Regions from separate parts of the Gordonia sp. AC31 genome, predicted to be linked through region 4. Evidence: predicted binding sites of a transcription regulator. Region 4 holds the regulator's gene; each other region holds the start of a gene.
The links. Region 4 encodes LexA, which represses DNA repair genes until DNA is damaged. Its sites were predicted from a motif close to CGAACANNTGTTCG; they were not measured.
Positions count from the first base shown of each region.

Region 1: Q9R39_RS00725 (SAV_6107 family HEPN domain-containing protein) is a predicted target of LexA. The motif match lies at 4,331-4,344, and genes of this name have one in related genera.
Region 2: Q9R39_RS19555 (HNH endonuclease signature motif containing protein) is a predicted target of LexA. The motif match lies at 3,485-3,498, and genes of this name have one in related genera.
Region 3: Q9R39_RS05005 (DUF222 domain-containing protein) is a predicted target of LexA. The motif match lies at 3,381-3,394, and genes of this name have one in related genera.

Region 1 is NZ_JAUZVK010000001.1:159,033-166,024, reverse strand. Features, by position in the region: gene Q9R39_RS00745 (methylenetetrahydrofolate reductase) at 1-708, shown strand, start outside; gene Q9R39_RS00740 (LppM family (lipo)protein) at 760-1,725, opposite strand; gene Q9R39_RS00735 (NAD(P)/FAD-dependent oxidoreductase) at 1,791-3,410, opposite strand; gene Q9R39_RS00730 (N-acetyltransferase) at 3,413-4,087, opposite strand; gene Q9R39_RS00725 (SAV_6107 family HEPN domain-containing protein) at 4,453-4,926, shown strand; gene Q9R39_RS00720 (DUF3040 domain-containing protein) at 5,093-5,494, shown strand; gene mraZ (division/cell wall cluster transcriptional repressor MraZ) at 6,034-6,474, shown strand; gene rsmH (16S rRNA (cytosine(1402)-N(4))-methyltransferase RsmH) at 6,749-6,992, shown strand, end outside.
Region 2 is NZ_JAUZVK010000019.1:33,200-40,191, forward strand. Features, by position in the region: gene nusG (transcription termination/antitermination protein NusG) at 1-296, shown strand, start outside; gene rplK (50S ribosomal protein L11) at 372-803, shown strand; gene rplA (50S ribosomal protein L1) at 924-1,640, shown strand; gene Q9R39_RS19555 (HNH endonuclease signature motif containing protein) at 1,711-3,459, opposite strand; gene Q9R39_RS19560 (ABC transporter substrate-binding protein) at 3,665-4,705, opposite strand; gene Q9R39_RS19565 (ABC transporter ATP-binding protein) at 4,756-5,562, opposite strand; gene Q9R39_RS19570 (iron ABC transporter permease) at 5,586-6,665, opposite strand; cobalamin riboswitch at 6,712-6,890, opposite strand.
Region 3 is NZ_JAUZVK010000003.1:133,466-140,457, forward strand. Features, by position in the region: gene Q9R39_RS04995 (type I restriction endonuclease subunit R) at 1-1,209, shown strand, start outside; gene Q9R39_RS24720 (hypothetical protein) at 1,328-1,504, opposite strand; gene Q9R39_RS24725 (hypothetical protein) at 1,586-2,125, opposite strand; gene Q9R39_RS24730 (hypothetical protein) at 2,213-2,596, opposite strand; gene Q9R39_RS05000 (DUF433 domain-containing protein) at 2,523-3,146, opposite strand; gene Q9R39_RS05005 (DUF222 domain-containing protein) at 3,409-5,118, shown strand; gene Q9R39_RS05010 (sigma-70 family RNA polymerase sigma factor) at 5,149-5,997, opposite strand; gene Q9R39_RS05015 (DoxX family protein) at 6,153-6,515, shown strand; gene Q9R39_RS05020 (nuclear transport factor 2 family protein) at 6,538-6,992, opposite strand, start outside.
Region 4 is NZ_JAUZVK010000004.1:255,780-262,771, reverse strand. Features, by position in the region: gene hrpA (ATP-dependent RNA helicase HrpA) at 1-2,427, shown strand, start outside; gene nrdR (transcriptional regulator NrdR) at 2,401-2,901, opposite strand; gene Q9R39_RS07155 (LysM peptidoglycan-binding domain-containing protein) at 3,001-3,540, opposite strand; gene lexA (transcriptional repressor LexA) at 3,765-4,469, shown strand; gene Q9R39_RS07145 (phosphoenolpyruvate--protein phosphotransferase) at 4,447-6,156, opposite strand; gene Q9R39_RS07140 (DeoR/GlpR family DNA-binding transcription regulator) at 6,306-6,992, shown strand, end outside.

The DNA.
Region 1 (6,992 bases), on a different contig from region 4:
CTGCTGCCGGTGGCCCACCTGACCGCCGTCAATCACAGCGTCGCGGAACTGCGCGCGCTCGTCGGTGCCTACGCCGACCAGGGCATCACCAACATCCTCGCGCTCCGCGGCGATCCGCCCGGCGATCCGCTCGGCGAGTGGGTCGCCCATCCCGACGGCGTCGAGTACGCCGAGCAACTGGTCCGGCTCATCGATACCCTCGGCGACTTCCACGTGGGGGTGGCGTCGTTCCCGGAGACGCATCATCGGTCGCCCGACATCGAACACGACACCCGCACACTCGTCAGCAAGTTGCGGGCCGGGGCCGAGTACTCCATCACCCAGATGTTCTTCGACGTCGAGCACTACCTGCGGCTGCGCGACCGGGTCGCGGCCGCCGACCCCGAGCAGGGACTCAAGCCGATCATCCCGGGAATCATGCCGGTGACGTCGCTGGCCACCGTCCGTCGCATGGTCGAGCTGTCGGGATCGGTGATCCCGCCCGACGTCGAGGAGCGGTTCGCCAAAGCGGCGGGCAACGGCGCCGAGGAGGACCGCGCGTCGGTCCGTGCCGTCGGCATCGACTTCGCCACCGAGATGGCACAGCGACTCGTCGCCGAGGGTGCGCCGTGCCTGCATTTCTGCAGTCTGAATTTCGCCAAGGCCACGACGGAGGTCCTGGGCCGACTCGGCGTGGACGTCGACGCCGCGCTGCACGTCCCGGCCTGAACGGCCGAAGCTGTTCCGCCGGACCGGTGTCGACGCCGGTCCGGCGCGGCATCATGTGCCTGCGGGTGGCTTTCGATCCGCGGGCGGCGTTGCCGATGACGGACCCGACACGGGATCGGCGGCAGCCGCGAGTCCTTCACCCGAGATCGACGAAGGGTTTGTCTTAGCCGCCACCGGACGTCCGGGCCGCGGTCCGCGATACCGCTTGGAGTAGGCGATCCGGACGATCACCAGGACGACCACGACGCACAGCAACGCGACGAACCACGACCAACTGCTGACCGCGGCGGTCGCCGGGTCCGGATAGGTGGCATCGGCGCTGAAGTCCGACGGTTCACCCGGAGCGGGGGTCCAGGTCACGGTGGACTCGCCGACCTGCTCGCCGTTCGTCGCGGTCACCGGACCGCCGAAGGTGACGGTCAGTTGCACGTAGTCGCGGTCCGGGACCAGCTCGGTCAGATCGGCGTCGCCGCGGAACCGCACCACCTCCCCGCTGCGCTTGGCGGTGAGGTCCATCGTCAGCGAGGTGTCTCCGTAGGCGTCGGCCACGATGTCGCCCAGCTGGGCGAACTGTCCCGCGGTGAGATCGCTGAACGACGCCCGCGTTCCGACGCGCGTGGCGGGATCGTCCTCGGCGGGGTTCTCGTCCGCGCCGGCCTCGTCGTTTCCGGCGGGCTCGGAGGGGGAGGGGGAATCCGCCGTGTTCTCGGGTCCGGCGCCCGGAGACGACGGCGCCTCGGGACGATCGGGCACCTGTTTGTAGTCGGTCACCGAGACCTGCCCCACCATCGACTCGGGGAGGTCGAACTGCGGTGTCCCGCGCGGATTGTCCGGGGTGGTCGCCACGACGACGCTCCCCGAGTAGCGATCTCCCACCGTCGTCGACCGTTCGAGACAACCGGCCATCAGCGGGGAGAGGGCGACGAGAGCGACGGCGACCGCGGACGGCAACAGGCGCCGGGCTCGGCGGGACCCGGGCGCACCCGGTACGGGATTCGACGAACGCACGGTGCTCATCGTGCCAGACCCCGGCCGGACCGCGGGGCACCGGTCACACCGCGCCGCGTCGGGTGTCGGCGGTGTCAGGGCCGACGGCCGAGACCCCGACGCCCGCGTCGCAGCGCCAGGTGGGCGGCGATGTAACCGCTCGCGCCGGTGACACCTCCGCCGGGGTGAGTCGACGCTCCGGCGAGGAGCAGGCCGTCGGCACCGGGGACGCGGTGTCCGGCGAGGTCGGGGGTGGGACGCCACATGAACATCTGGTCGATGGACATCTCGACATGCATGATGTTGCCGCCGATCAGGCCCAGCTCATCGGCCAGATCTCGCGGCGTCTGGACGTACCGATGCGCGACCGACTCGGCGAAACCGGGCGCGTGGCGGTCCACCTCGTCGACGACGGCCTTCGCGGCGCGGTCCGCCGCGGCCGGCCAGTCGCCGTCGGCCAGCCGGTACGGATGCCACTGTGCCCAGAGATTGATGACGGAGCGGCCCGGGGGCGCGAGCGTCGGATCGATCGCCGAATAGCTCATCGCGACCACAGCCGGGCGCGGCGGGAGCTCGCCCACCGACGCCGCGGCATGGGCTCGGGTGAGGTGGGCGCGGTCGGTGACCAGCAGTCCGAGAGCCGAATGGACGCCGTGCTCGGGCAGGTCGCCGGGCAGCCCCTGGTAGTCGGGCAGGCCGGTCGTCCCCAGGCGAACCGCCATCCCGATCCCGCTGCCCACGACGATGGCGCGTCGCCAGCGGTCGATGACGCCCGCGTCGAAACCGCCGGCGGCGAGGAGGTCGAGCGTGGTGAGCACGTGGCAGGCGTGGATGACTGTTGCGGCACAACGGGATTGACCCGTGCCGGTGAGCACCCGCCAGTGGTCGCCGCAGCGGGCGACGGAGACCGCGGGGTCGCCGCAGGAGACACGGCCGCCGTCCTGGTGGATTCGGTGCACGAGGGCCTCGGTGAGGGCGCCGCTGCCCCCGATCGCGCGTCCGGGCGGGATTCGGTGCATGAGTGCGGCGAATCCGATCATCGGCGCCGTGCCCGGTGCGCTCATGGGCGGTCCGGACTGGGCGCCGAACCACGCGAGTCCGGCCTTGAGCTGTTCGGACTCGAAATACTCGTCGAGGAGGGAATCGCCGGAGGCCATCAATTCGGCGGTCAGGTTCAGCACCCGGCCGCCGCGCCGGCCGAACAACCCCGTGCGTGCCGTGGTGGCGGTGCCGCCGAGCCCGCCGAAGGCCCGGCCGAACTTCCCCATCGTCGCGGGTTGGTAGAACGCATCCATGACCGCCCGCGCCCGCGGCGTCCACGTCTCCACGAACCGTCGATATGCGGCGGCATCGGCCGCACCGCAGGCGTTCTCGATGGAAGCACACGTCGCGTCGAGGTCGGTGCGGAAGACGATCGGCGGGGCGGTCGCGGTGGCCGGGACGAACGCCCACGGATCGCAGTCGACGTAGCGCAGGCCGTGCGCGGCGAGGTCGAGGTCGTCGAGGACGGGGGAGTGACGGATCATCAGATGCGACGACGACCCCCGGTCGACCCGATGGCCGGGGAACCGTTCGACGGTGGAGACCGCGCCGCCGGGGATGTCGTCCCGCTCGAGTACCTCCACATCCCGTCCGGCCTGTGCCAGGTAGGCCGCGGCGATCAGGCCGTTGTGGCCCGCGCCGATGACGACGGCGTCACGCCGGGTGCCGTGCATCGTCAGCTCCCGGTACCGGCGCGGCGGGCGGCGGCCGGGGGTTGCAGTTTCAGGGGGAGCGGACGGCCGAGGAACGCGAACGGACGCGGATCGCCGGTGAAGGTGAAGTGGCGCAGGACGTCGGTGAAACCCATCCGCCGGTACAACGACCACGCGCGGTTGTCCTCGGCGGGGATCTCCGGGGTCGACAGCAGCACATGGCGTTCGGGCCGATCGGCCAGCAGCCGGGCGAGGAGCGCCTGTCCGATCCCACGGCCCTGGGCGGTCGGGTGGACGTGCAGCTCGGTGAGCTCGAAGTAATCGCGCGCGATCGCCTCGACCGTCTCGGGCGGTCGGCCCGTCTGGCGGAGTCCGAGCCGCAGCTGCTGGTTCCACCACTGACCGGTCGCGCCGGTGTAGCCGTAGGCGATGCCGACGAGCAGGTCGTCGGGTCCGAAGCCGACCGGTGGACCGACCCGGCGCCGCGCGGCCGGCATGGTCCGCGCCTCGTATGGGGTCACCGTCTCGACCGCGCCCACCGCACGCCATCCGGGCCGCGCGATGTGTTCGCGCCAGAGCCCGGCCCGATGGATCTCCGTACCGCGCGGATAATTCATCGCGGTCACGTAGATCTCCAGGGCCGGCTCGAGCCAGGCCCGGGCGTCCTGGCCACTCAGGCTCACCAGGCGGATGGTCAACGGATTTCCGTTCTCTGCATCGTTCGTCCTGCGTCGTCGACCTGCGGACGAGGTCGGCTGCCGCTGGGGCGGGCCGCCCTCTGCCGGGGGCATCGCGTCGCAGGCCACTTCCGGGAATTGTCCTATCGATGATGCACACTCGGCAGGAATCGGCCCGCAGGTGGTGGCGTTGTACTCCCCGGCGGGGGTTTCGGGTCACAGATGTCTTGAACGCCGACGCCGGGATAGCTATATTGAACGTGTCGAACGGATGTTCGATGAATGTGCCTCCGCAAGCTGTTCGCGTTCATCCGACGACACGGTCCGGCGGCGGACGAGGGAAGCGTCTGCCGCCGGACACAGCCCATACGCACGAGGAGGACGACATGGCCAGACACCGCAGCGCCACGGCTCTCACCCACGCGGCGCCCGTCGACCCGGTGATGGTCGGTCGAGCGCGCGATCTCCTCGAGCGCGCACACGTGCTCTTCGACAATGCCGACGGCGTCGACGACGACGTCGAGCGGTTCCGCCAGCTGTACCTCGTCGCACTCCGCGCCTCGGGCGCGGCCCTTGCCGTGCACGAACCGGTCGGGACCGTGCGGCGCAGGACGTCGAACGCCTGGACCCGCATCGGTGTGGTCGCCCCCGAGCTGGCGCCGATCGCCGCCCGGTTCGCCGCGCTGTCGCCGGTTCGGATGAAGATCGAGTCCGGGATCATCCGCACGATCGACCCCGACAGCGTCGCCGGCATGCGGCTGCTCGTCCTCGACTTCCTGCGTCGGGTCGAGACGATGGTCATCGCCTACGAGCAAGGAAAACTCGGTGCCGAAGCGCCGCAGATCGGCGCGACGGCGTGAATCCGGCCACACTTTGCGGTTTCTGGCACCGCCCGGTCGTCGGCAACAGCGAGTAATGGTGGTCGCGGTCGATTTCACCTCGTATCATGGGACGATATAGGCGCAGACGCCTTTCCGGTCGCGGGTGACCTTCGTCGGCGTCACGGATCAGTGAGAAGGAGGGTCGGTGCCACTTTCGGAGCACGAGCAACGCATGCTCGAACAGATCGAGAGCGCGCTGTACGCGGAAGACCCCAAGTTTGCGTCCAGTGTCAAGCGTCGGCGCCTTGGGAAGTCGAGCGGTCGTCGTCGCCTGCAGGCGGCAGCGGTCTTCGTCGTCGGCCTGGTGATGCTGGTCGGCGGACTCATCGTCAACATCAACATCGGCGGATTCCCGATCGTGAGCCTCCTGGGCTTCCTGGTGATGTTCGGGGCCGGCCTCTTCGCTCTCTGGGGAGACAACAACACCGCCGAGGCGGGCTCGTCGTCGACCAGGTCCGGCAAGAAGCAACCGGGGTCGTCCGGCGCCAAGCGCAAGCTGTCGGAGCGCATGGAGGAGCGATTCAATCGCCGGTTCGAGCAGGAGTGATCCGCTGATCCCGACTCCGCGTTCGTCGATCGGCTGACCGACTCCCGCAACTTCGCATACGACTGAGCCGCGTGCCTTCGGGCACGCGGCTCTTTCATGTCCTCGATCGCTCTCCAGAGCACGCTGAACGGGTTCGGGCGCACGGCCGACGGATTCGGGCGCACGATCGACGGGATCGGACGCCCAGTCGACGGTCCTCGCTCTTCTTTGCCGGCATCCCCACTTCTCCCCACCGGCGATCCCCACTTCTCCCCACCGGGACGCCCCACTTTGCCCCACTAGAGGATCTATGCCTGGATTTCCCGCCTCTCGAACCTCATCGGTATCTCTGATCACACGCTTGTTGCCCTTCTTTGCGCCCATGACGCGCCGGCGACACGCGCGTTCATCGTCATCTTGAGCTCCCTGAACTGGGAATTTGCTGTCAGTGAGTGAATGCGGGGGGCGGTGGGGGTGGAAAGTGGTGGAAAGTGGGGTACTGTGGCAGCACTGGGTGAGGCGAGATACGACGCGGAACCCGGTGGGCAGGAGGTGTCGACGTGTCCGTGCGATTCGTCGGTACCTACACGCCCAAATTGGACGACAAAGGGCGGCTCACGTTGCCCGCCAAGTTCCGCGATGCACTGGCAGGAGGGGTAGTGGTCACCAAAGGCCAAGATCACAGCTTGTCGGTGTACCGGACCGAAGAGTTCGACGCGATAGCCGCTCGGATCGTCGAGGCGTCTCGGAACGACCCTGATCTGCGCGCGTTCCAGCGGACGTTCTTCGCCGGTTCGGAAGAGCAGCGACCGGACGGTCAGGGCAGGATCAGTCTGTCCGGCGACCATCGCGTGTACGCGGGGTTGTCCAAGGAGTGCGTGGTGTTCGGCAGCTTCGATCACCTCGAGATCTGGGACTCGGCCGCATGGAACGAGTACCAGACGCGGCACGAGGAGAACTTCTCGGCCGCCAACTCCGCCGCGCTGAACGCGGTGCTGTAGCCGGAGGACCGGCCCGCCACACCGCCGAGACAGCAACACCAACGACAGCAACCGACCAGAAACCGACCGAAGAGACAGCAACCGATGGGCGAGTTCGGTGCCCAGCGGCTTCGGGTGGCACGAGGCCCCGGCCCGGTGGCGACCCTGGCGTACTTCCCCAACGCCAGGTGCGTGATCGGGTCGGGACCCCGCTCCATCCGACCGCCTGCTCTCGCCGACCCGAGGCATCCGCCCACCGCCGATACCGCATACATGCCGATGGGGGGTCTTCATCATGGTCGATGCCGAGGACGAACCGCGTCGGTCCGGCGAGTTCGGTCACATCCCCGTCATGGGTGCGCGCATCGTCGAACTGCTGACCCCCGCACTGGATTCCGACGATCCGCGCGTCTTCCTCGACGCCACGCTCGGCGCGGGCGGGCACAGTCAACTGGTTCTCGAGTCGTTCCCGAACGTCCGCGTGGTCGGCATCGATCGGGACGCCTCGGCACTCGAGATCGCCCGCGAGCGCCTGGCGT
Region 2 (6,992 bases), on a different contig from region 4:
TCTCGCTCAACGAGGTGCTGCAGTTCCTGATGCCGCGGACCGAGGCCAAGAAGCCCGCCGCGTCGCGCGGTGCCGCTGCCGAGGGCGTGGAGGCCGCAGCTGCCGCCGCGTCGAACGTCATCGAGGTCGACTTCGAGGTCGGCGAGTCGGTCACCGTCATGGACGGCCCGTTCGCCACGCTGCCCGCGTCGATCAGCGAGGTCAACGCCGAGCAGCGCAAGGTCAAGGTCCTCGTGTCGATCTTCGGTCGCGAGACGCCGGTCGAGCTCGGGTTCAACCAGGTCGAGAAGATCTAGGGCCGGACCACCAACCCAGAACTTTCACGTCTCCAGCGGGCGTGAATTCGCAAGGAAACAAGCAAGGAACAGAAGATGCCTCCCAAGAAGAAGAAGCTCGCCGGGATCATCAAGCTCCAGATCTCGGCAGGCCAGGCCAACCCGGCCCCGCCCGTGGGTCCGGCGCTTGGTCAGCACGGCGTGAACATCATGGAGTTCTGCAAGGCGTACAACGCGGCGACCGAGTCGCAGCGCGGCAACGTCATCCCGGTCGAGATCTTCGTGTACGAAGATCGCTCCTTCGACTTCAAGTTGAAGACCCCGCCGGCTGCGAAGCTCCTGCTGAAGGCCGCCGGCCTGCAGAAGGGCTCCGGCGAGCCCCACACCAACAAGGTCGGCAAGGTGAGCATGGACCAGGTCCGTGAGATTGCCAAGACCAAGGCCGAAGACCTGAACGCCAATGACATCGACCAGGCCGCGAAGATCATCGCCGGTACTGCTCGGTCCATGGGCATCACCGTCGAGTGAGCTTGCGATCTCGCGCTCTCGACACCGTCGAAGGCTGACAGACCTCATCATCACCGTGGGAGGGCCGGCTCGGCCCGCACCACACACCCCGCCGACTGACGGCGGAGAAGGAACAGAGCAATGAGCAAGAAGAGCAAGGCCTACGCGGCCGCGGCCGAGAAGGTCGACAAGACCAAGCTGTACAGCCCGCTGGAGGCTGTGGAGCTGGCCAAGGACACGTCGTCGAAGAACACCGACGCGACCGTCGAGGTCGCGATCCGGCTGGGCGTCGACCCCCGTAAGGCAGACCAGATGGTTCGAGGCACCGTCAATCTGCCGCACGGCACCGGTAAGACTGCCCGCGTGATCGTGTTCGCCGCCGGCGACAAGGCCGCCGAGGCCGCCGCCGCCGGTGCCGACGAGGTCGGCGCCGAGGATCTGATCGAGCGCATCCAGGGCGGTTGGCTGGACTTCGACGCCGCGATCGCCACCCCGGATCAGATGGCCAAGGTCGGCCGTATCGCGCGTGTCCTCGGACCCCGCGGCCTGATGCCGAACCCGAAGACGGGCACCGTGACCACCGATGTCACCAAGGCCGTCAACGACATCAAGGGCGGCAAGATCAACTTCCGCGTCGACAAGGCTGCGAACCTGCACTTCGTCATCGGCAAGGCCTCGTTCGACCCGGCCAAGCTGGCCGAGAACTACGGCGCTGCCTACGACGAGATCATGCGCGCCAAGCCGTCGGCCGCCAAGGGCCGCTACATCAAGAAGGTCACCGTCTCCACGACGACGGGCCCGGGCATCCCGGTCGACCCGGCGGTCACCCGCAACTTCGCGGAGGCACCGCAGGCCTGATCTGATCAGGCGCGCTGACACCCACGAGGGGCCCGGCATTCCGATGCCGGGCCCCTCGTGTTGTGTGCAATCACGCGTGGTCGGTGAGTATGCGTGCGAGTGCGGCTTCGACCGGGGTCAGCGGTGGGGTGGTGAGGTGCTCCGGCGGTGTTCGCGGATGGACGAGTTCTCGGTAGGCGAGTTCGAGGCGCCGGCCGCGGTCGCCGTAGCCGACGGCGTCGGGGCGTGACTGATCGCCGGGCCCCCTGCTCCCTGAGCAGCGCCCGGAGCTTGCGGAGGGCGCGTTAGCCCTGCTCCCTGAGGAGCGCCCGGAGCTTGCGGAGGGCGCGTCACGAAGGGTTGGGCGCGACTCATCGCCGGGCCTGGTGGCAGGTCCGTGGATCTCGTTGCGCACGGTGTTCAGGTGTTGGGCGAACCGCCGGGGTATGTCGGGTCGGCGGTTGAGGCGTTCGGGGTTGGGCGGGGCGCCGGGTTCGACGTTCAACCGCCACAGGCAGCGGCCTTCGTCGGGTCCGGACCGTTCGATGCGGGTCGTGTATTGGCCGGGTTGGTCGCCGACCATCCGGTTATGACGGGGGCAGGCAGGGGCGAGATCATCGATGTCGGTGAGACCGCCCTTGGCCCAGTCTCGTTCGGCGTGATGAAGCTCGATGTGGGTGGCGGGCTGATCGCAGCCGGGTGCCGAACACACTTCCCCGTCGGGGCGGGCGAAGGAGACGAGGCGTTGTTCGCGGGTGGCCAAGCGTTTACCCCGCCCGAAGTGCAGCGGCACAGCGGTGGCGTCTCTGAAGATCGCCAACCACGGCTGGACGTCACCGGCCATCGCGATCAAGTCCCGGATGGGAAGCAGGGTGCCGGTGGCGGTGGTGGCGAGTCCGGCTTCGCGGACGAGGTCGGAGAGGTCGGTTTTGATGATCAGTTGCACGGGCAGGCCGCGATGCGAGGTGCCGAGTGTGCCGTCGGCGAAGCCTGCGGCGAGTGCGGCGTCGAGGGCGTCGTGATTCGTTTGGGCGAGAGTGCGACCGTCGCGGTCGGCTGCGGCGGTCAGGGCGTCGGGGTCGGCGGTGCCGGCCGGCCCGCGTGGCGACTGCGGGTCGTCGGAGTTGTTCAGTCCAGGTTTGCCCCAGACCGCGAACATCATCGACAACCGGGCGTGGAGTTCGGGAGTCAGCGTGCCCGAGATCTTTGCGGTCCCGTCAGCGCGTTGCCGACCGATCCACAGGCCGCGGCGCCTCTTGCGTTCCGAATCGTCGGCCAGTGTGCCGTCGGGGTCGAGGTGGGCAAGCAGCCGCGCACCGAGCTGGGTGATCTCGGCGGGGGTGTGGGCTTCGGCGATCTCGGCCATCTGTCGCTCGGCGGCGACCTTGATGTCGTGGTCGATGGTGCCCGGGATGCGGTCGAGGACGTCGAGGACGGCCTGCACGTGCGCGGCGCCGACCGCGCCTTGTGCGAAAGCCTCAGCGAGGCACGGATGTTCAGGTGGGAGGACCTCGCCGCCGAGGCTGGTGCGGGTGGCGGTGGCGTCCATCTGCTTACGGCGCCGCATCGGGTTCGAGACTCGTAGCCGGTGTGTCATGTACTGCATGAGTGTTCGGCAGCCGGCTTTTCGGGGCAGGTCGCGAGCCTCGACCTGATCGATCTGCCGGTCACCGGCGACGGTCAGACGCGCGATGGCGCGCTCGGTCTCCGCGGCCACTTCAGCGAGTTCGGCATCGGTACACGGCGACAGGTCCACGGTCTGCAACTCACCGAGGATGCGGTGCAGGTCGGCCACCAACTCAACGGCACGCGGTCGCCGCGACGCTTGTTCGTCAGACATGGTCACCCCCCGAGAACCGTTGCCGCGAATGTATGTTCGAGTGTACACCGGTGCGAGCGGATTGCAAGCCAAAACTGATGTTGTGCAACGCTATTCGGAGCCGGTAACTTGTCGGTGCCTCGTGGTAGGGGTCCACCGACTTCTCCGTGGGGCGGCGGCATGACGATCGCCGCGGCCCCACGTGTTCAACGGGGCGTCCCGCGACTCACTCCAGCCAGTTGTTGCCCCCGAGGTCCAATTGCGCGACATCCAGGGACGGGGTGATACCGGATTCCGGTGCGAGGCCGTGGTTCTCGAGAACGCCGCGGATGATCTCGGCGGCGTCGATGTTGAGTGGGCTCGACACCCACATCGCGTACGGCAGGTTCACGAAGCGGTTCTCGCGCACGGCCTTCAGGTTCCGGCTCGCCGGATTAGAACGCAGGGCGGCGATCTTCTCGTCGACCGACTGGCCGGGATAGTCGACGAACACGATGACGTCGGGGTCCGCGGTGGTGAGGCGTTCCCAGCTCACGGCGGTCCAGGTGTCCTCGATGTCGTCGGTCGCGTTGCGCGCGCCCGCGGCGTCGATGATGCCCTGCGGGCCGCCGAAGGATCCGGAGGAGAAGATGGTGTCCGAGACGCTGTCGAAGACGAAGACCGTCGGTTTCGCGGCGGGTTGTGGTGCGGCGCGCAGCTTCTCGAGGCGGTCGGCCACCTCGTCGGCCGCGGCGGCGCCCTGCTCGGGATTGCCGGTGAGGGTGCCGATGTTGCGCAGATCGGTGTCGAGCGCGACCCACGGGTCCATGGTGCCGCGCTGCGCCTCGCCCTCGGTCTGCCGGCACGCCTCGGACAACTGGTACACGTCGATGCCGTGTCCGGCGAGGATCTCGGGTGTGATCCCGCGCGATTCGCTCATGCCGTAGTTGTATCCGGCATACAGCACTTGGGGTTTCGCCGCGACGATGTTCTCGAGGGTGGGACGTTCGGTCGCGACCTCGTTCAGGGTGTCGACCTGGGGTCCGTACTCGAGCCGCAGGATGTCCTTGTCCCGGGCGAGCGCGCTGACCGCCACCATGTTGTCACGGGCACCGGCGGCGAGTGCGATCGCAATCATGCCGCCGTCGTTGACGAACAACCGGTCGAGGGGTTGCGGGAAGGCGACGTCGGCTCCGCAATTCGATATGGTGACAGTGCTTTCCGACGCCACAGTGCTGTCGGCACCGCAGGCGGTGGCAGTTCCCAGGATCAGTGTCGCCGCCACGATGGCGACGGTCGGGTGGACTCGGGACGTACGTATGGTCAAAGGATGTCCTCTCACGGGATGTCTTTCGTCAGAGCGCTGGGGGCGGGTGTGGTGGTGGGAGTGTTCAGGAGCAGATGGGGCAGGCCCGTCGATGGATGGTCGACGACGGTGCCGGACACCTCGAAGACGTCGGCCAGCAGAGCCGGCGTCAGCACCTCGACGGGTGGTCCGTGCACGATGACACCACCGTCGGAAACCACTGCGACGGAGTCGAAGTGACGCAACACCAGGTCGAGGTCGTGCATCGCCGCGACCACGGTGGCGTCGAGCTCGTCGAGGATCTCCATCAGTCGTAGTCGCCAGGCGGCGTCCAGGTGATTGGTGGGTTCGTCGAGCACCAGGATCGGGGTCTGCTGAGCGAGCGCGCGGGCGAGGACGACGCGGTGCCGTTCGCCGCCGGACAGCTGGGTGCACGAGCGGGTGCCCCAGCCGTCGAGCCCGACCTGGATCAACGCGCGATCGACCACCGTCTTGTCGTCGGAACTCCCGGTGGACCAGGCCGACCGGTACGGGGTCCGGCCGAGGCCGACCGCCTCGCCGACCGTCAGCTCCGCGGAGGGCTGTTCCTCCTGGCCGACCACCGCCATCGACATGGCGCGGCGTCGCGAGGGGATGCGGTGGAGGTCGTTTCCGTTCACCTCGACGGTGCCGGCGACCGGGCGTTCGAGACCGCACAGCGTGCGCAGCAGGGTGGTCTTGCCGGAACCGTTGGGCCCGACGATGGCCAGTCGGGTGCCGGCGGGGACCGCGAGATCGACATCCCGCAGTACGACGCGGCCACCTCGACGGCACGCAAGCGCGTTCGCGCGCAACGACATCGACGATGCGCGGGCGGGGTCGGTCACGAGCCTCCCCCGAACACGTACTGGCGTCGTCCCATGAGGAACAGGAAGATCGGTGCCCCGATCAGTCCGGTCACGATGCCCAGCGGCATCTCGCGCGGTGCGGCCGCCACCCGCGAGATCACGTCGACCCACACCAGGAAGAGCGCACCGCCGCAGACCGCCACCGGCAACATCGCGCGGTGGGTGGCGCCGACCAGGAGCCGCGCCGCGTGCGGGACGATCAGACCGACGAAGCCGATGCCGCCCGCCACCGCGACGAGCACGCCGACCAGGAGACCCTGGACACCGAACAGCGCGTTGAGCATCGCGCGTACCGGCACGCCCAGCGACGTCGCGGTGTCGGTGCCGGCCGCGTAGGCATCGAGCCAGGAGTGGATGGCGAGCATGGCCACGACGGTGACCAGCACGACCGCCCCGGCGATCTGCACTTTCGCCCAGGTGGCGCCCGCGACGCTGCCGAGCATCCAGAACATCACGTTGTCGGCGGCGTGCGGGTCGGCGGCGGTGAACACCAGCAGCGACGACAACGCCATGAACGCCGAGGACAACACCACCCCGGACAGGATGAGTCGCAGCGCGGTCAGCCCGCCCTGGGCGCGGGCCACCAGGTACACCGTGACGGTGGCGGCCAGCGCGCCGAGTAGCGCCCCGCCGGACAGCGCCCAGACTCCCAGTCCCGCGAGCACGCCGAGGGTCATTACCGCGGTGGCCCCGACCGCCGCGCCGGCGGACACACCCAGCAGATACGGCTCGGCCAGCGGGTTGCGGACCAGGGCCTGCATGAGTGCGCCGGCCAGCGCCAGCCCGGCTCCGACCAGCGCGGCCAGCACGGACCGGGGCAACCGGAGATCCCAGATGATGACGGCGTGCGCGGAGTCGAGCTCGGCCCCGGTCATCCGGCCGACGACGGTGTGCCACACGTCGCCGACGGGGATGGTCTCCGCGCCGAAAGCGGTGGCCAGGGCGATGCTGAGGAGGGTGAGGACGAACAGTACTGCGGCTAGCGGCGTCGACGGGAGTCGCCGGACCGGCGGGGCGGTCGCGCTCTCGGTCGTGCCGTCGGTACGACGGGACACGGGTGGTACTGCCTATCGGTCTGGGTATCTGTGCGCGAGATACACGATGGACTCGAGCGAGAACGGCCGGTAATCGGACTCGGGATCGTGGCGCCGGCGCCTTCCCGGGTCGCCCCGGTGTCCGCGCCGAATCCGTCTCCCATACCGTTGCGCGCCAGTCCCGGATTCACACCGGGTTCCCTGACACCCACGTGTGCGGGTGTGACCGTTCTCGGGGCTCACGCTATCAACATCGACCGCCGACCGAACGCGCGGTCGGCGGCGCAGCCCGGACAGCCGACACGCGAGCACCTACGCTGGGTGCCGACGATCGATGAACCCGACGCG
Region 3 (6,992 bases), on a different contig from region 4:
AAGGGCGCACTGCTCATGCAGACCTTGGCGCGCGTGAACCGGACCTTTCGAGGAAAGCCGTCCGGTTTGCTCGTCGCGTACGCGCCCCTGGCCGACAACCTGCACAAGGCACTCGCCGAATACACCGAGACCGACCAGGCACAGCAACCGGTCGGCCGGAACATCGACGAGGCGGTCGCACTCACCCAGCAGCTGCTCGCACAACTCGATGACGTGTGCTCCGGATACGACTGGCGAAGCAAGGCCAAGGACCCCGACCGCGGGTGGATGAAAGCGGCCGTCGGCCTGACCGAGTACCTGCGCTCGCCCGAAACCCCGGGCAACGCAGGGTCCGAAGACGAGGAGACTCTCGGCGGACGCTACCGCTCCCTCTCCGCCCATCTCGCAAGAGCCTGGGCACTAGCCGGTGGAGAGAAGTCGCTCGGCGAGTTGCGGCCGACGGTCCAGTTCTATGAAGAAGTCCGCGTCTGGATGGGCAAGTTCGACGCCGCCGACCGGCAGGCCGAAGGTCGCCCGGTTCCGGAGGAGATCAAACGCCTGCTGTCGTCCTTGGTGGCGCGCTCCACCGCGAGCGGTGAGATCGTCGACATCTACGACGCGGCAGGACTTCCCAAGCCGTCGTTGTCCGACCTCGGGCCCGACTTCGAGACCAAGGCCAAGGCCGCCACCAACCCGCACCTGGCGATCGAAGCGCTTCGCGCGACCCTGACCGAGGAATCGGCGCGTGCAACGCGGAACAACGTCGTTCGGCAGCGTGACTTCTCCGAGCGGATCACCGATCTGATGAAGCGCTACACAAACCAACAGATCACCTCCGCCGAAGTCATCGCCGAGCTCATCGCGATGGCCAAAGAAGTGGCGGCGGAGGGAAGCCGCGGTGAACGCTTCTCACCCGCTCTGAGCGAGGACGAACTCGCCTTCTACGACGCCGTTGCGAAGAACGAGTCGGCGGTCGAGTTCCAGGGCGACGAAGTCCTCGCCCAAATCGCGCGCGAGCTGGTCCGGATCATGCAGCGCGACACCAAATTCGACTGGACCGTCCGCGACGACGTGCGCGCGAAACTGCGGTCCTCCATCAAACGCTTGCTGGTCAAGTACAAATACCCGCCGGACAAGCAGCCGGCCGCCATCACCACGGTGTTCGAGCAGATGGAGATGATGGCACCTAGGTTCGCAGCAGAGAACGCCCCGGGAGACGACGATGACTGAGCGCTGGATCGATTGGTCTTCTGATGCACGCGATCGATTCACGCGTGTCATCTCCGATCTGAGGGAGCTGTCGCTCCTCCCTGACACGACGTCCGCAGACGACATCAGTTCGCTCGTGTCAGACATGCTTGACCGGCGCGATCAGATCGCCACCAAAACGTGGGACTCCAAGGCGTCCGAAATCCCGGTGCAGGATGGAAAAACCGCTCTGCGCCAGGTTTCCGAAGTGCTGTACGCCGCCGACCAAGCAGTGATCGACGAGCTCGTCTCGCGGATCCCAGCGAAATCGGTTCATGAGCGGATGAACTCCGCTGCGTATCTCGCAGCCGAGATCGACGCGGCGACAGCCGAAGCAGCGACGCTCGACTCGCACCGCTCAGGTGGTCCGGCAAGTCAGCAGGATGCCACCGATACCGAACTGCTCGGCGATCCCGCCGACTACGCCGGAATCGATCCCATCGAAGACGTGGCGATTCCGCCCCGGGTCGTATGGACCGAAGCCGACCGCAAGATCGCCCTCGACGAAGCCGCCAGCGCGTACGGCGTCGCCCCTGGCGAGTGGTACTCGGTCGAATGGCCTCCGACCGACGCCACACTGTGGACCCCCGGGTATCTCGTCACCTCCGAGTGGAAGCCGTGCGACGAACACACCGACGACCCGGACAGCGACGAGGCACTGGAATGCGTCCAGTGCGAAGACTCTGTCACCACCGACATCGAAGAGATGGCCGTCTGGAAGTTCACCACAAGATTGACTCATCACCGAATCGGGTTCGACAGCAACGGTTCTCTGGTCGTCGAACGTTTCACCGAGGACATCGACCCGTCGTTTGAGGTACGCGAGATCACGCAGGACCCACGCCTTGTCCGCATCGCCCGCCCCATGGACATCGCTGACGTCACGCCTGGAGGCCAACGACGACGGCTACATCAACTGCTCGAGACGCGGGCGTGGGTCACCGAAGACGCGCCACACGGACGGGGTGCCGCTCATGCAGTGCGTTCAGATGTCGCGCAGGTTCGCGTGGAGGGTATCAACCAGCTGCTGCCTGGTTGCCTGACCGTGAAACAGGAACAGGTGGATGCGAGCGCGCTTGTAGGCCTGCAATTCCGAGGGCGTGACGAGAATTGTGGTGTCCCGACCTATTGCCGCCCACCCGTTCCGGCCGACATCACGGAGCCAGCGTTCATCTGGCGTCCCCTCGGCTGCCGCGCGAGTTCCGTACACCGCAGCCGGAGTATGGACGATATAGCCGAGCTCTTCGATCGATCGCCGCAAGGTCCTGCCGGCGATATTCTCGTCCAGATAGAACTCAGGCGGTGCGGCCCAGGAGGACGCGGGCGGCGGTTCGAACCTGGGATCTCGAGATGTCGAACTCCTCGGCAACGACCTCGCCGTCCTCTCCGGCTTTCAGCATTGCAGCGACGTCCGCAAGGCGAGGTCCTGATGCTCCGAACCGAGGCTGCCCGAACGCAACATCTGGGTCGACGATGACCTTCTCCGGCTCCCATTCGCGTAGTTGTAGGCGGTTCGGATGCTCACCGTCCCAACTGACATATGAGATGTAGTCCTGGACGATCTCGCGGATGACATTCTGCCCGGATCGCGCTTCGATGAGCCCGGCACCGGCTCGGGTCTTGGCGAAGTCCCACAGGACATCAACACCGCCTGTGGCCAGATTCGGCGCTGTCAGCACGTAGTCACGACCGAAGTCCCGTTGCAGCTGCTCGAGCGCGGGACGGATCTTGCGAACGTGAACGCCTGCGCTGCGAAGGGCGTCGAGTACGTATGCCTCGGTCAGGGCGATGAAGGACACGTTTGCTTGTCGCTGTGGCGCGTCCACCACATGTAGAAGCGGTTCCCCACGGTCGTAGCCTTTCGCCCACCGGTGAAACGTCTGCTGACTGATGGCTAGATAGCGAGCCGCATCGCTCATGGTGAGAATGCCTGCATCAAAGCGAGGATCGCCGATGGTGGTCACGCTGCGTTCTACCTCCCGCCTGACCCTGGACTACAAGTTGTCGGTTGTAGCCACACCATGATGGCACCGTGAGCAGCTCTGAGGAGTCTGCACACCAACTGCGGTAGGCAGTGAGCACCCTCCGACCTGTCGGTGCGTCGTGATTTCATTCGACAAGAGTCTGAGGAAGTTGATAATCAACACTTGACTCGAACGCATGTTCGAGTATAGTGGTGGCATGTCATCGGGGGCGGGGGCCGGATCCACCACATCGGTGGACCCATCACAGGAGTCGGTCGAGCCACGCTTTCGTCCCGACCATGAACTCTCCGCTTCTGAACTCATCGAGGTCTTGAATCACTGCGCCGGCCTGGCGGCGGCGTCCGCGCATCGAATGATGGTCGTTGCCAGCCTCATTCACGATGAACGCGAGATGGACTACGCCCAGCGGCGCGCCGAGACGCACAGCGGCGAACTCGACTCCATCGAAGCCTTCGAGCACCTGTCCGCGCGAGTGGCTGCCGGCGAGAACCCCTACGAGCAGTTCGGGCCCAACGGTCTCGAGCAGGCCATCGCCGAAGTCGGTGCCACCCTCACCGTGACACCGGCTGAGGCGAAAAACCTCATCGAAGCCGGCGACGCACTGCGCTACCGACTCTCCTTCACCGGACACGCACTCGCGTGCGGTCGAATCGACAAGCGCCGCTTCCTCATCGCCCTCAAACGCACCGACCTCATCACCGACGACGAGGAGATGCAGACCGTCGACGCCCATCTCGCCGAAGCGATCTTCGCCCGCGCACCGATGTCCACGGCCCGGTTCACCGCCATGGTCGATTCCATCGTCGCCAAGTGGGCACCCGACGCGATCCGCCGACGCAAGGAGCGAGTGAAATCCGACCGCAAGGTGACCGTCACCCCCGACCGCTTCACACCCGGGCAGTCCCGGATCTCCGGCACGCTGCCCCATGCTGATGCCGCCGAGTTCGACGCCCGCCTGACGGCGATGGCCACCGCGGTCCACGCCGGCGACCCTCGAAAGTTGGCCAACCGCCGGGTCGATGCTCTGAAAGCGCTCGCGCGGGGCGAAGCTTCTATCGCGTGCGAATGCGACGACTGCCGACCTGCCGCAATGGACATTGAAGCCGACACCACCGGGGACGTCGACGCAGCGACAGTGGACACCGCCGACCACACGACTGAGGCACCCGCGCGCCACTCCGGGAACGATGACACCAACACCCCGGACAGCGACACGGTTGTCGCCGACCCTCCGGGTCCGGACGCGTCGCCGTCGTCATCGCTGGCGCCGCGCGCGACCTTTCACATCGTGGTGAACCTGTCGACCCTGTTCGGTCTCGACAACGACCCCGCTTTCCTCGACCGCCACGGCATCATCGACGCCGACACCGCCCGAACACTCCTCGCCGAAGCCCGCCGCACCTACATCCATCCCGCACCCGACGCACCCGACGGTTCACCGGCTCCCGACGCGGACAGTTCGACAACGCGATACACCCCCTCGAAGAAGCTCCAGGCGCTGGTGCGCGCCGGCGAACTGTGCTGCACCTTCCCCGGCTGCAACGCCCCGGTCTGGCAGATCGATCTCGACCACACCGAACCCTTCGATCACACCGACCCGCGTCGCGGTGGCCCGACCGATGCGCGCAACCTCAAACCGCTGTGCCGGTTCCATCACCGCATCAAGACCTTCACCAGCTGGCAGGACCACCAAGACGAGTCCCGCACCGCCTGGTTCACCACCCCCACCGGGCACATGTTCGTCGGCAACGCCTTCAGCGGACGCGACCTGTTCAACAAGCTCTTCCCCAGACGGTCACCCGATCATCCCGCCCGCGACAGACTCGACACGCAGCGCGACAACGACTTCCGACGCCACCAACGCGCCGAGAAGCGCTGGAACGACGCCAACCCGCCGCCCTTCTGAACACCGCAGAGGCCACATCGCCGGTCAGGACTACCTGGACACGGCGGGTGACGTCATGCGACGAATGTCGATCCGCACGACTCGCCCACCCTTCACGGCGATGTCGATGACGGCGAGCGGGTGACCGCCCGGTGCGATCACATGAACCATCCGACCTCCCAGCCACATCGGCGTGCTTGCCCGGATACGGTCGGCGAAGAATCGGGTCTCCTCCGCGACCGCCCGGGCGCCCCGGACCACGGTCGGTGTGTCCGGCGGTACCAGTGACCGGTCGGCGACACGGATGCAATCCTCGCCCAACAGCGCGACCATCGCATCAAGACTGCCGCCGCGCGCCGCGGCCAGAAAGGCGTCGACGACCAGGGACGCATCACCCGACGGCAGTTCAGGGTCCAGCTCGGAGTTCAACCGCGAAGACGCGATCCGTCCGCGTGCCCGGCTCGCATGCTTCTTCGCACCGTCCACACTGGTGTCGAGGATCGTTGCGACCTCACCGAACGGAACCGCAAAGAGGTCATGCAGCACATAGGCCACGCGTTGCGACGGCGTCAACCGATCGAGGACCACCATCAGCGCACGTGACACGTTCTCGCGCTGCAGGTAGAGCTCGTCGGCCGCGACAGCCTCCGCGGGGAGAGCGTCGGCGAACAGCGGATCTTCCTGTCGTCTGCCGCGGGCGCGCAACTGATCGAGACACACCCGGGTGAGTGTTGTCGTCAACCATGCGGCAGGGTTGCGGATCTCGGTGCCGTCGACACGCAGCGAGTTGAGCCACGTGCTCTGCACGGCGTCCTCGGCGTCGTGGATCGAGCCGAGCATCCGGAACGCCATGGCGGTCAGCTGCGGTCGTAGATCTTCGAACTCTGAGGTCGGTACCACCGGATGTCACCTTCTCGTGGGGTAGGACGTCGGTACGGATGAGAGCACCACACTCACATCGTCCATCCGACAACCCACCTCAGAGGAGGACACATGTCGACCGTACCGACCCGGCCACCGCGCGGCGGAACCCGACCAGCGAAGGGCCCCCGGCGATGACCACCACCCTGTTCGTCGCCACGATCATCTGCATCGTGGCCAATGGCGGTATCGCCATCGCCGACTTCGCCCGGGCCGAGTTCGTGCTGGCCAATTCGGCCGAGGTCCACGTCCCACCTCGGTTCCTGCCCCACCTCGCGACACTCAAGGCCGCCGGAGCAGCAGGGCTTGTCCTCGGGTTGACGATCGAACCCTGGATCGGCGTCGCCGCCGGAACCGGGCTCACTCTGTTCTTCGTCGGCGCGGTCATCGCCCATGTGCGGGCCCGCGTCTTCTACAACATCGCGTTCCCGGGCGCCTTCCTGCTCCTCGGCGTGGCGGCTACGGTCTACATGATCCGACTGACCACAGGCGCGTGACCCGTCACCGGCGTCGAACGCCTCAGCCCATCAACGCCGACGCCGAGGGGTAGCTCTCGGCGAATCCGTCGGGAAGCGGCGCGATGAAGACGTTCTCGGTGCGGGTACGAGTGATCCGCCACCGGCCGTCGTGCTTGCGAAAGGCGTTGTTCAGCCGACTCGACCGCAACAGGGCCGAGCCGTCGCCGAAGAGCCACGGCTGCATGTGAATCCACTGTCCCTCGGCGTCATCGCCGTCGACATGGACCTGCTCCGAAGTCAGGTAGTGCGCGTTGAGCACCAGTGCCGGGTCCCGCTTCTCATCCCAGAAGCGCTGGAAGTGTTCGCGGATCTCCGGCTTGCCCTCGGCACGCCCGAACTGTCCGTCGTAGTACTCGCCGACGCCCTCCCACACCGCGTCGTCGGTGTAGAGGTCCAGGATGCGCTCGATGCGCTCGGCGTCATCCGCGAGACCGGGTTCGGGACACGGGGTGTCAC
Region 4 (6,992 bases):
CGGTCGATGTCGCGGATCCCGGTCGATCCCCGGGTCGCCCGGATGCTCATCGCCGGACACGAACTGGGTTGTCTCGACCACCTTCTCGTGATCGCCGCCGCGATGTCGCTCCCCGATCCACGGGAACGGCCGGCCGAGCACCGGGAGGCCGCCGACGCCCAGCACCGGCGCTTCGTCGTCCCGCAGTCGGACTTCCTGTCCTACGTGGAGCTGTGGCGGTACCTCGGCGACCAGCGCAAGGAGTTGTCCGGCAGCCGCTTTCGGCGCATGTGTGAGCGCGAGTACCTCCACTTCCTGCGCATCCGGGAGTGGCAGGACCTCCACCGGCAGCTGACCGATATCGTCAAGGACCTCGACTGGTCGGTCGCGCCCACCGAACTCGACGCGGACGCCGTCCACCGATCCATCCTGTCCGGGTTGCTCAGCAACATCGCCGCCCGCAACACCGAGGGCCGCGAGTTCACCGGTGCGCGCAACACCACGCTGATGATCTTCCCCGCCTCTCCGCTCGCCAAGAAGCCACCCGCCTTCATCATGGCGGCCGAGGTCCTCGAGACGTCGCGCCTGTTCGCCCACACCGTCGCCGGGATCGATCCGCTGTGGGCCGAGAAACTCGCCGGGGATCTGGTGAAGCGCACCCACAGCGAGCCGCACTGGTCGGCGAAACGCGGAGCGGCGATGGCCTACGAACGCGTGACCCTCTACGGGGTCCCGCTCGTCGCCCGCCGGCGCGTCGACTACGGCCCCATCGACCCGGTGGTCTCCCGGGAGCTGTTCATCCGGCACGCTCTCGTCGAGGGCGATTGGCGGACGCAGCACGCCTTCTTCGACCGCAATCGCACGCTTCTCGAGGCCGCCTCGGACGTCGAGAACCGCACGCGCACCCGGGGTCTCGTGATCACCGAGGACCAGCTCTTCGAGTTCTACGACCAGCGGCTACCGGCCGAGGTCACCTCGGCCCGGCACTTCGACACCTGGTGGAAGAAGGCCCGCCGGGCCGAACCGGATCTGCTGGATCTGCGCCCCGAGGACGTCACGGGAGGCACCGACGTCGCCCCCACGGACTATCCCGGCGCCTGGCAGCAGGGCGACACCCGACTCGAACTGCGCTACCGGTTCGAACCGGGCGCACCCGACGACGGCGTCACCGTCGTGATCCCGCAGGCACTGCTACCCCATGTCCGACCGGCCGGCTTCGACTGGTCGGTCCCGGGCATGCGCGCCGAACTGGCCACCGCACTGGTCAAGTCGCTGCCGAAACAGCTCCGCAAGAGCATGTCGCCCGCGCAGCGGTTCGCCGAACTCGCGCTCGGCCGGCTCACCCCGCGCAAGGAGCCGCTGGCCACCGGGCTGGCCCGCGAGCTCTCGGCGATCACCGGGATGCGGGTGACCGCGGGCGATTTCGACACCGACCGGGTACCGCCGCACCTGCGCATGCATTTCGCGGTGGCCGACGACTCCGGGCGGATCGTCGCCCGCGCCGACTCGTTGCCCGAACTCCAGCAGACCGGAACGCCCGCGGCGCCGAAGACGGTGTCGCGCACCCTGTATCGGACCTGGACCGCAGACGGGATCGGTTCGCTCGCCGAGCAGACGACGGTCGATGTCGCGGGGCAGCGGCTGACCCGGTACCCGACGATCGACGTGGTCTCCGACGAGAAGGGCCACGCGCGGGGCGTCGTCGTCGTCGATGCGGCGAGCCCCGAGACACGGGACCGCCTCCTGCGACGCGGGATCGTCGCCCTCCTCGACCTCGCGATACCTCCGCTGCACAAGCGGATCGCCGGCTCGCTGAGTCCGGTCGAACGACTCGCCCTGAGCCAGAGCCCGTACTCGACCATCGAGGCACTGCTCGCCGACTGCACCCGCCGGGCGACCCGGGACACGGTCGCCGACATCGACGACGCAGAGCTCGCCGCGGTTCGCTCACCGCAGTCCTTCTCGGCGCTGCTCGAACAGATCCGGCCACGGGTCGCCGCGGCCGCACCGGACTACTTCTCGCTGGCCGTCGCGGCCCTCGAACGGATGGCCCCGCTGCGGGCGGCGATCGACCGGCACGCCGGTTCGCTGGCTGCCGACGACGTCGCCGAACAGGTCGCCCACCTCGTGTTCGATGGATTCGTGGCGGCCACCGCGCGACGCCACCTGGAGAATCTGCCGCGCTATCTCGACGGCGCGCAAGCACGTCTGGAGGCACTACCCGCGTCCGCGGCACGCGACCAGGCCGGGGTGGCCGCCGTCGATCGCGCCGTCGAACGGTGGGCCCAGCGCATCGAACAGGTACCCGAGCACCGGCGGGCGGTGGTCGACGACGAAGCGCAGTGGCTCGTCGAGGAGTTGCGCGTGGGGCTGTTCGCCCAGCGTCTCGGTACCGCGTTCCCGGTGTCGGAGAAACGGGTCCTACGAGCTCTGGACCGACTCGGCTGACACGGGTTCGGCGAGCGCGCTCCCGGTACCCGATGCCGCCTTCAGGTCGTCGATCTCGCGCTGGAAGTCCTCCACCGAGTCGAACGACCGGTACACCGAGGCGAAGCGCAGATACGCCACCTCGTCGAGATCGCGGAGCGGACCCAGGATGGCGAGTCCGACCTCGTTGCTGGGGATCTCGGCCGATCCACTGGCGCGCACCGTGTCCTCGACCTGCTGGGCGAGTTGCGCGAGCGCGTCCTCGGCGACGTGGCGGCCCTGACAGGCTCGCCGCACGCCGCGCATGACCTTCTCCCGGCTGAACGGTTCGGTCACGCCGTTGCGTTTGACCACCGCGAGCACGGCGCTCTCCACGGTCGAGAACCGGCGACCGCACTCCACACAGGAGCGACGGCGGCGGATGGCCTGCCCTTCATCTGCGACACGCGAGTCGATGACCTTGGTGTCGTCGTTCTTGCAGAAGGGGCAGCGCATCGTGTCCTCACGCAGGTCGCGGGACGCTGGAACGCACCCGAAGCGTGCGCCCCGCCGCTTGTCGGCCGGCCCCTGTGACATCGAGGATACCGCCCGGCCTCAGCGGTACCGGGGGGTGAGCAGGGGCTGGCCCACCTGCAGCGCGCTCGACCCCAGATCGTTCATCGCGACGATCTCGTCGATCACGACCTCGCGCGGCATCTCGGGTGCCACCCGGCCGGCGATCGAGCTGAGCGAGTCCCCCGAGCGCACGTGGACGACCTCGGCACTCACGGCGGACGGGGTCAGCGAGTCCGAGTAGTTCTGGCCCACGACACCGAACACCCACACGACGAACGCCAGCCCGACGCCGGCGAGGAGCGCGACCGCGGTGCGGCGGCGGCGACGGAACACCGCCGCGTCGGGTCCGACCGGGCCACGCCCGCGCACCCCGACCGAAGAGCCACAGTGGGTACCGCCCACCCGCGGGGTCACCGGCGACGCACCCCGCGGTCGGGTGCCGGCCGGCCGGTTGTCTACCGGGCGGCCGCCGTCGGACAGCGGGGCGCGCGTCCGGACCCGATCGGCGCGGTCGGTGGGGGGCCGGACAGCGTCGGGACGGTCGGTGCGGACGGGAGCGACGAGAGTGGCGGTGCGCATGGTGCCCTCCGGTGTTCTGGTGTCTGGATCGTGCGGGGTGTGGCGGTCGGTGTTCGAACATCGATCAGATGTTCGATGCACTGATGTTCGAATTTGTAGCACGACGTCCCGACAAAGTCTCGCGACACATCGAACAAATGTTTGAGGTGCCGGTCGCACTCCGCTAGGCTCGGACCCGGCGCAAGCCATCTACCAGCACGTTCCGAAGACGAGAGGAACCGAACATGAGTGACACCGGCGATAGGCGCGGCCGAGCGCGGGGCGCCGACGACGAGGCCCCGTTCGACGCCGCCGCCGCCGAGGCCTCACTCACCCCGCGACAGGCCGGGGTCCTGGAGGTGATCCGCCGCTCGGTGCGCGAGCGCGGTTATCCGCCGAGCATCCGGGAGATCGGCGACGAGGTCGGCCTGGCCTCGACGTCGTCGGTGGCCCATCAGTTGCGGACGCTGGAACGCAAGGGGCTGCTCAAGCGCGACGCGAACCGTCCCCGTGCGGTCAACATCGCCCCGAGTGACACCCCGTCGCCGGACACCCCGACGGCCGGCCAGCTTCCCGAGCCGACCTTCGTGCCGGTTCTCGGCCGTATCGCGGCCGGCGGTCCGATCCTGGCCGAGGAGGCCGTCGAGGACGTCTTCCCACTGCCCCGTGAGCTCGTCGGCGAGGGATCGCTCTTCCTGTTGCGCGTCGTCGGCGAGTCGATGATCGACGCCGCGATCTGCGACGGCGACTGGGTCGTGGTCCGGCAGCAGAACGTCGCCGACAACGGCGACATCGTCGCGGCCATGATCGACGGCGAGGCCACCGTGAAGACCTTCAAGCGTCAGGGCCCGAACGTCTGGCTCATGCCGCACAACGAACTGTTCGATCCGATCCCGGGCAACGATGCCGTCATCCTCGGCAAGGTCGTCACCGTGATGCGGCGAGTCTGACCTCTCCACCGACCGAACCGTCGAGCACCGCCGCGGCAGCCTCGCGCGCCGCGGCGGGATCCGAGGTGGCCAGGGCAGCCTCGGCGGCGGCCCGGCAGTCCGGTGCGGACACCTCGCCGAGCCGGGCCCCCACGGCCGCGGCAGCAGCCGGCGCGCTGGACAGCGAGGTGACCCCGAGACCGACGAGCACGCAGGCGAGGTTCGGATCGGCGGCGGCCTCGCCGCACACCCCGACCGGCTTTCCCTGACGTGCACCCGCTGCCGCGACACCCGCGATGAGGCTCAACACGGCCGGTTGCCACGGGTCGGTCAGTCCGGCGAGATCGGCCGACATCCGATCGGCCGCCATCGTGTACTGGGTCAGATCGTTGGTGCCGATGGATACGAAGTCCACCTCGGCGAGGACGGCTTCGGCCAGGATCGCCGCCGCGGGCACCTCGATCATCACCCCGGCGACCAGACCACGGCCGCGGACCTCGGCGGCGAAGGTGCGCGCCTCCGCCGGCGAGGCGATCATCGGCGCCATGACCCACGGCGCGACGGCCGACCCCGACGCGGCCTGCGCGATCGCGTCGAGCTGATGCGCGCGGATCTCGGGGTGCGCCAGCGCGATCCGATCGCCCCGCACGCCGAGCGCTGGGTTCGATTCGTCGGGATGGGTCACGAACCGGAGCGGTTTGTCGGACCCGGCGTCGAGGGTGCGGATGACCACCTTCTGCCCGTCGAACGCATCGAGCACCTCCCGGTAGATCGCGGCCTGCTCGTCCACCGACGGTTCGTCGGCACGCTCGAGGAACGCGAGTTCGGTGCGGAAGAGCCCGACGCCCTCGACGGGGTACCCGGCCGCGGCGCGTGCCGACGATCCGTCGGCGACGTTGGCGAGCACCGCCACGGCCACCCCGTCGGCGGTCTGCCCCGGACCGGTCCAGCCGGCGACGAGTGCGGCATGCCGCCGATCCTCGTCGACGCGAGCCCGGGCCGCCTCCGCATCGGGCTCCACCTCGATCCGCCCGGTGCTGCCGTCGACGAGAACGGTTGTGCCGGGCTCGATCTCGTCCAGGTCGGCCACCGCCACCACGCACGGGATCCCCAGCTGGCGCGCGATGATCGCGGTGTGGCTGGTCGGTCCGCCGAGGCGGGTGACGAGGGCGATGGTGCTCGTGGGGTCGAGGCCCGCGGTGTCGGCGGGCGCGAGGTCGTCGGCGAGCAGGACCGACGGCACCTCCGGAGTGGGCACACCAGGTTCGGGTAGGCCGAGCAGTTCGGCGAGGACCCGGTCGCGCACGTCGTTGAGATCGGTGACCCGCTCGGCCATCAGTCCGCCGAGCTTGGTGAACACCGCCGCGAACTGTTCGGTGGCCGCGACGGCAGCGGCCTCGGCGGGGGCGCCCTTGCCGATGAGCGCGGTCGCGGCACCGATCCAGCCGCGGTCCTCGGCCAGGCCCGCCGTCGCGGCGAGCACCTCGGCCGTCACCCCGGTGTTCTGCGACGCGCGCGTGCGCAGCCGCGCGGCGACGGCGCCGGCCGCGGTGGCGAAGCGCGTGACCTCGTCGGCGCGCCGTTCCTCGGCGATCTCCACACCGACGCCGAGCTTCTCCGGCGAGTGGTCGGGTCGCTCGCCCGGCCACAGCGCGGGACCGTGGGCCAACCCGCCGACCACCGGGGTTCCCGTCAGGATCTGCGCCATCGTCTTGCCTCTCACTCGACTACCGATGTGACCACCGTTACAAAAAGTGCTTGACTTGTCAACACAAACAGGCGTAAACACAATTACTACAACATCCAATCCCACACGCCTCAACAAGCGGGTTGGTCGAAACCGGAGATCGGAGCGGTGTGTACGCCGAGGAGAGACAACAGGCGATCGTCGACGAGGTGCGACTCGCGGGGCGGGCATCCGTGGCCGCGCTCGCCGAGAAATTCGACGTCACCAGCGAGACCGTCCGACGCGATCTCGCGGTACTGGAACGCGCCGGACATCTCCAGCGGGTCCACGGCGGCGCCGTGCGCGCCGAGATCATGCGCACCCTCGGCGAGCTCGGGATCGACGAACGGGAGTCGAGCCAGATCGAGCAGAAGACCGCGATCGGCCGGGCGGCCATCCGGTTCCTGCCGCCCGACGGCGGCTCGGTGCTCTTCGACGCCGGCACCACCACCTACCGCGCGGCCGAGGCGACCGCTCCCGATCGGAGGCTCACCCTGTTCACCAACAGCCTGCCCATCGCCGGCCTGCTCGCGGGAACCCATCCCGACGGTCTCCATGCCCTCGGCGGACGCGTACGCGGTCTCACCCAGGCGACCGTGGGCGTCGACACCGTGGACGCGCTTCGCCGACTGCGCGTGACCACCGCCTTCATCGGGACGAACGGCCTGAGCGAGGCCCACGGGTTGTCGACACCCGACCCCGACGAGGCCGCGGTCAAGGCGGCGATGGTCGCAGCCGCGCAACGGGTCGTGGTCCTTGCCGACAGCTCGAAGATGGACCGCGAGGACCTCACCTCCTTCGCCGGACTCGACGACGTC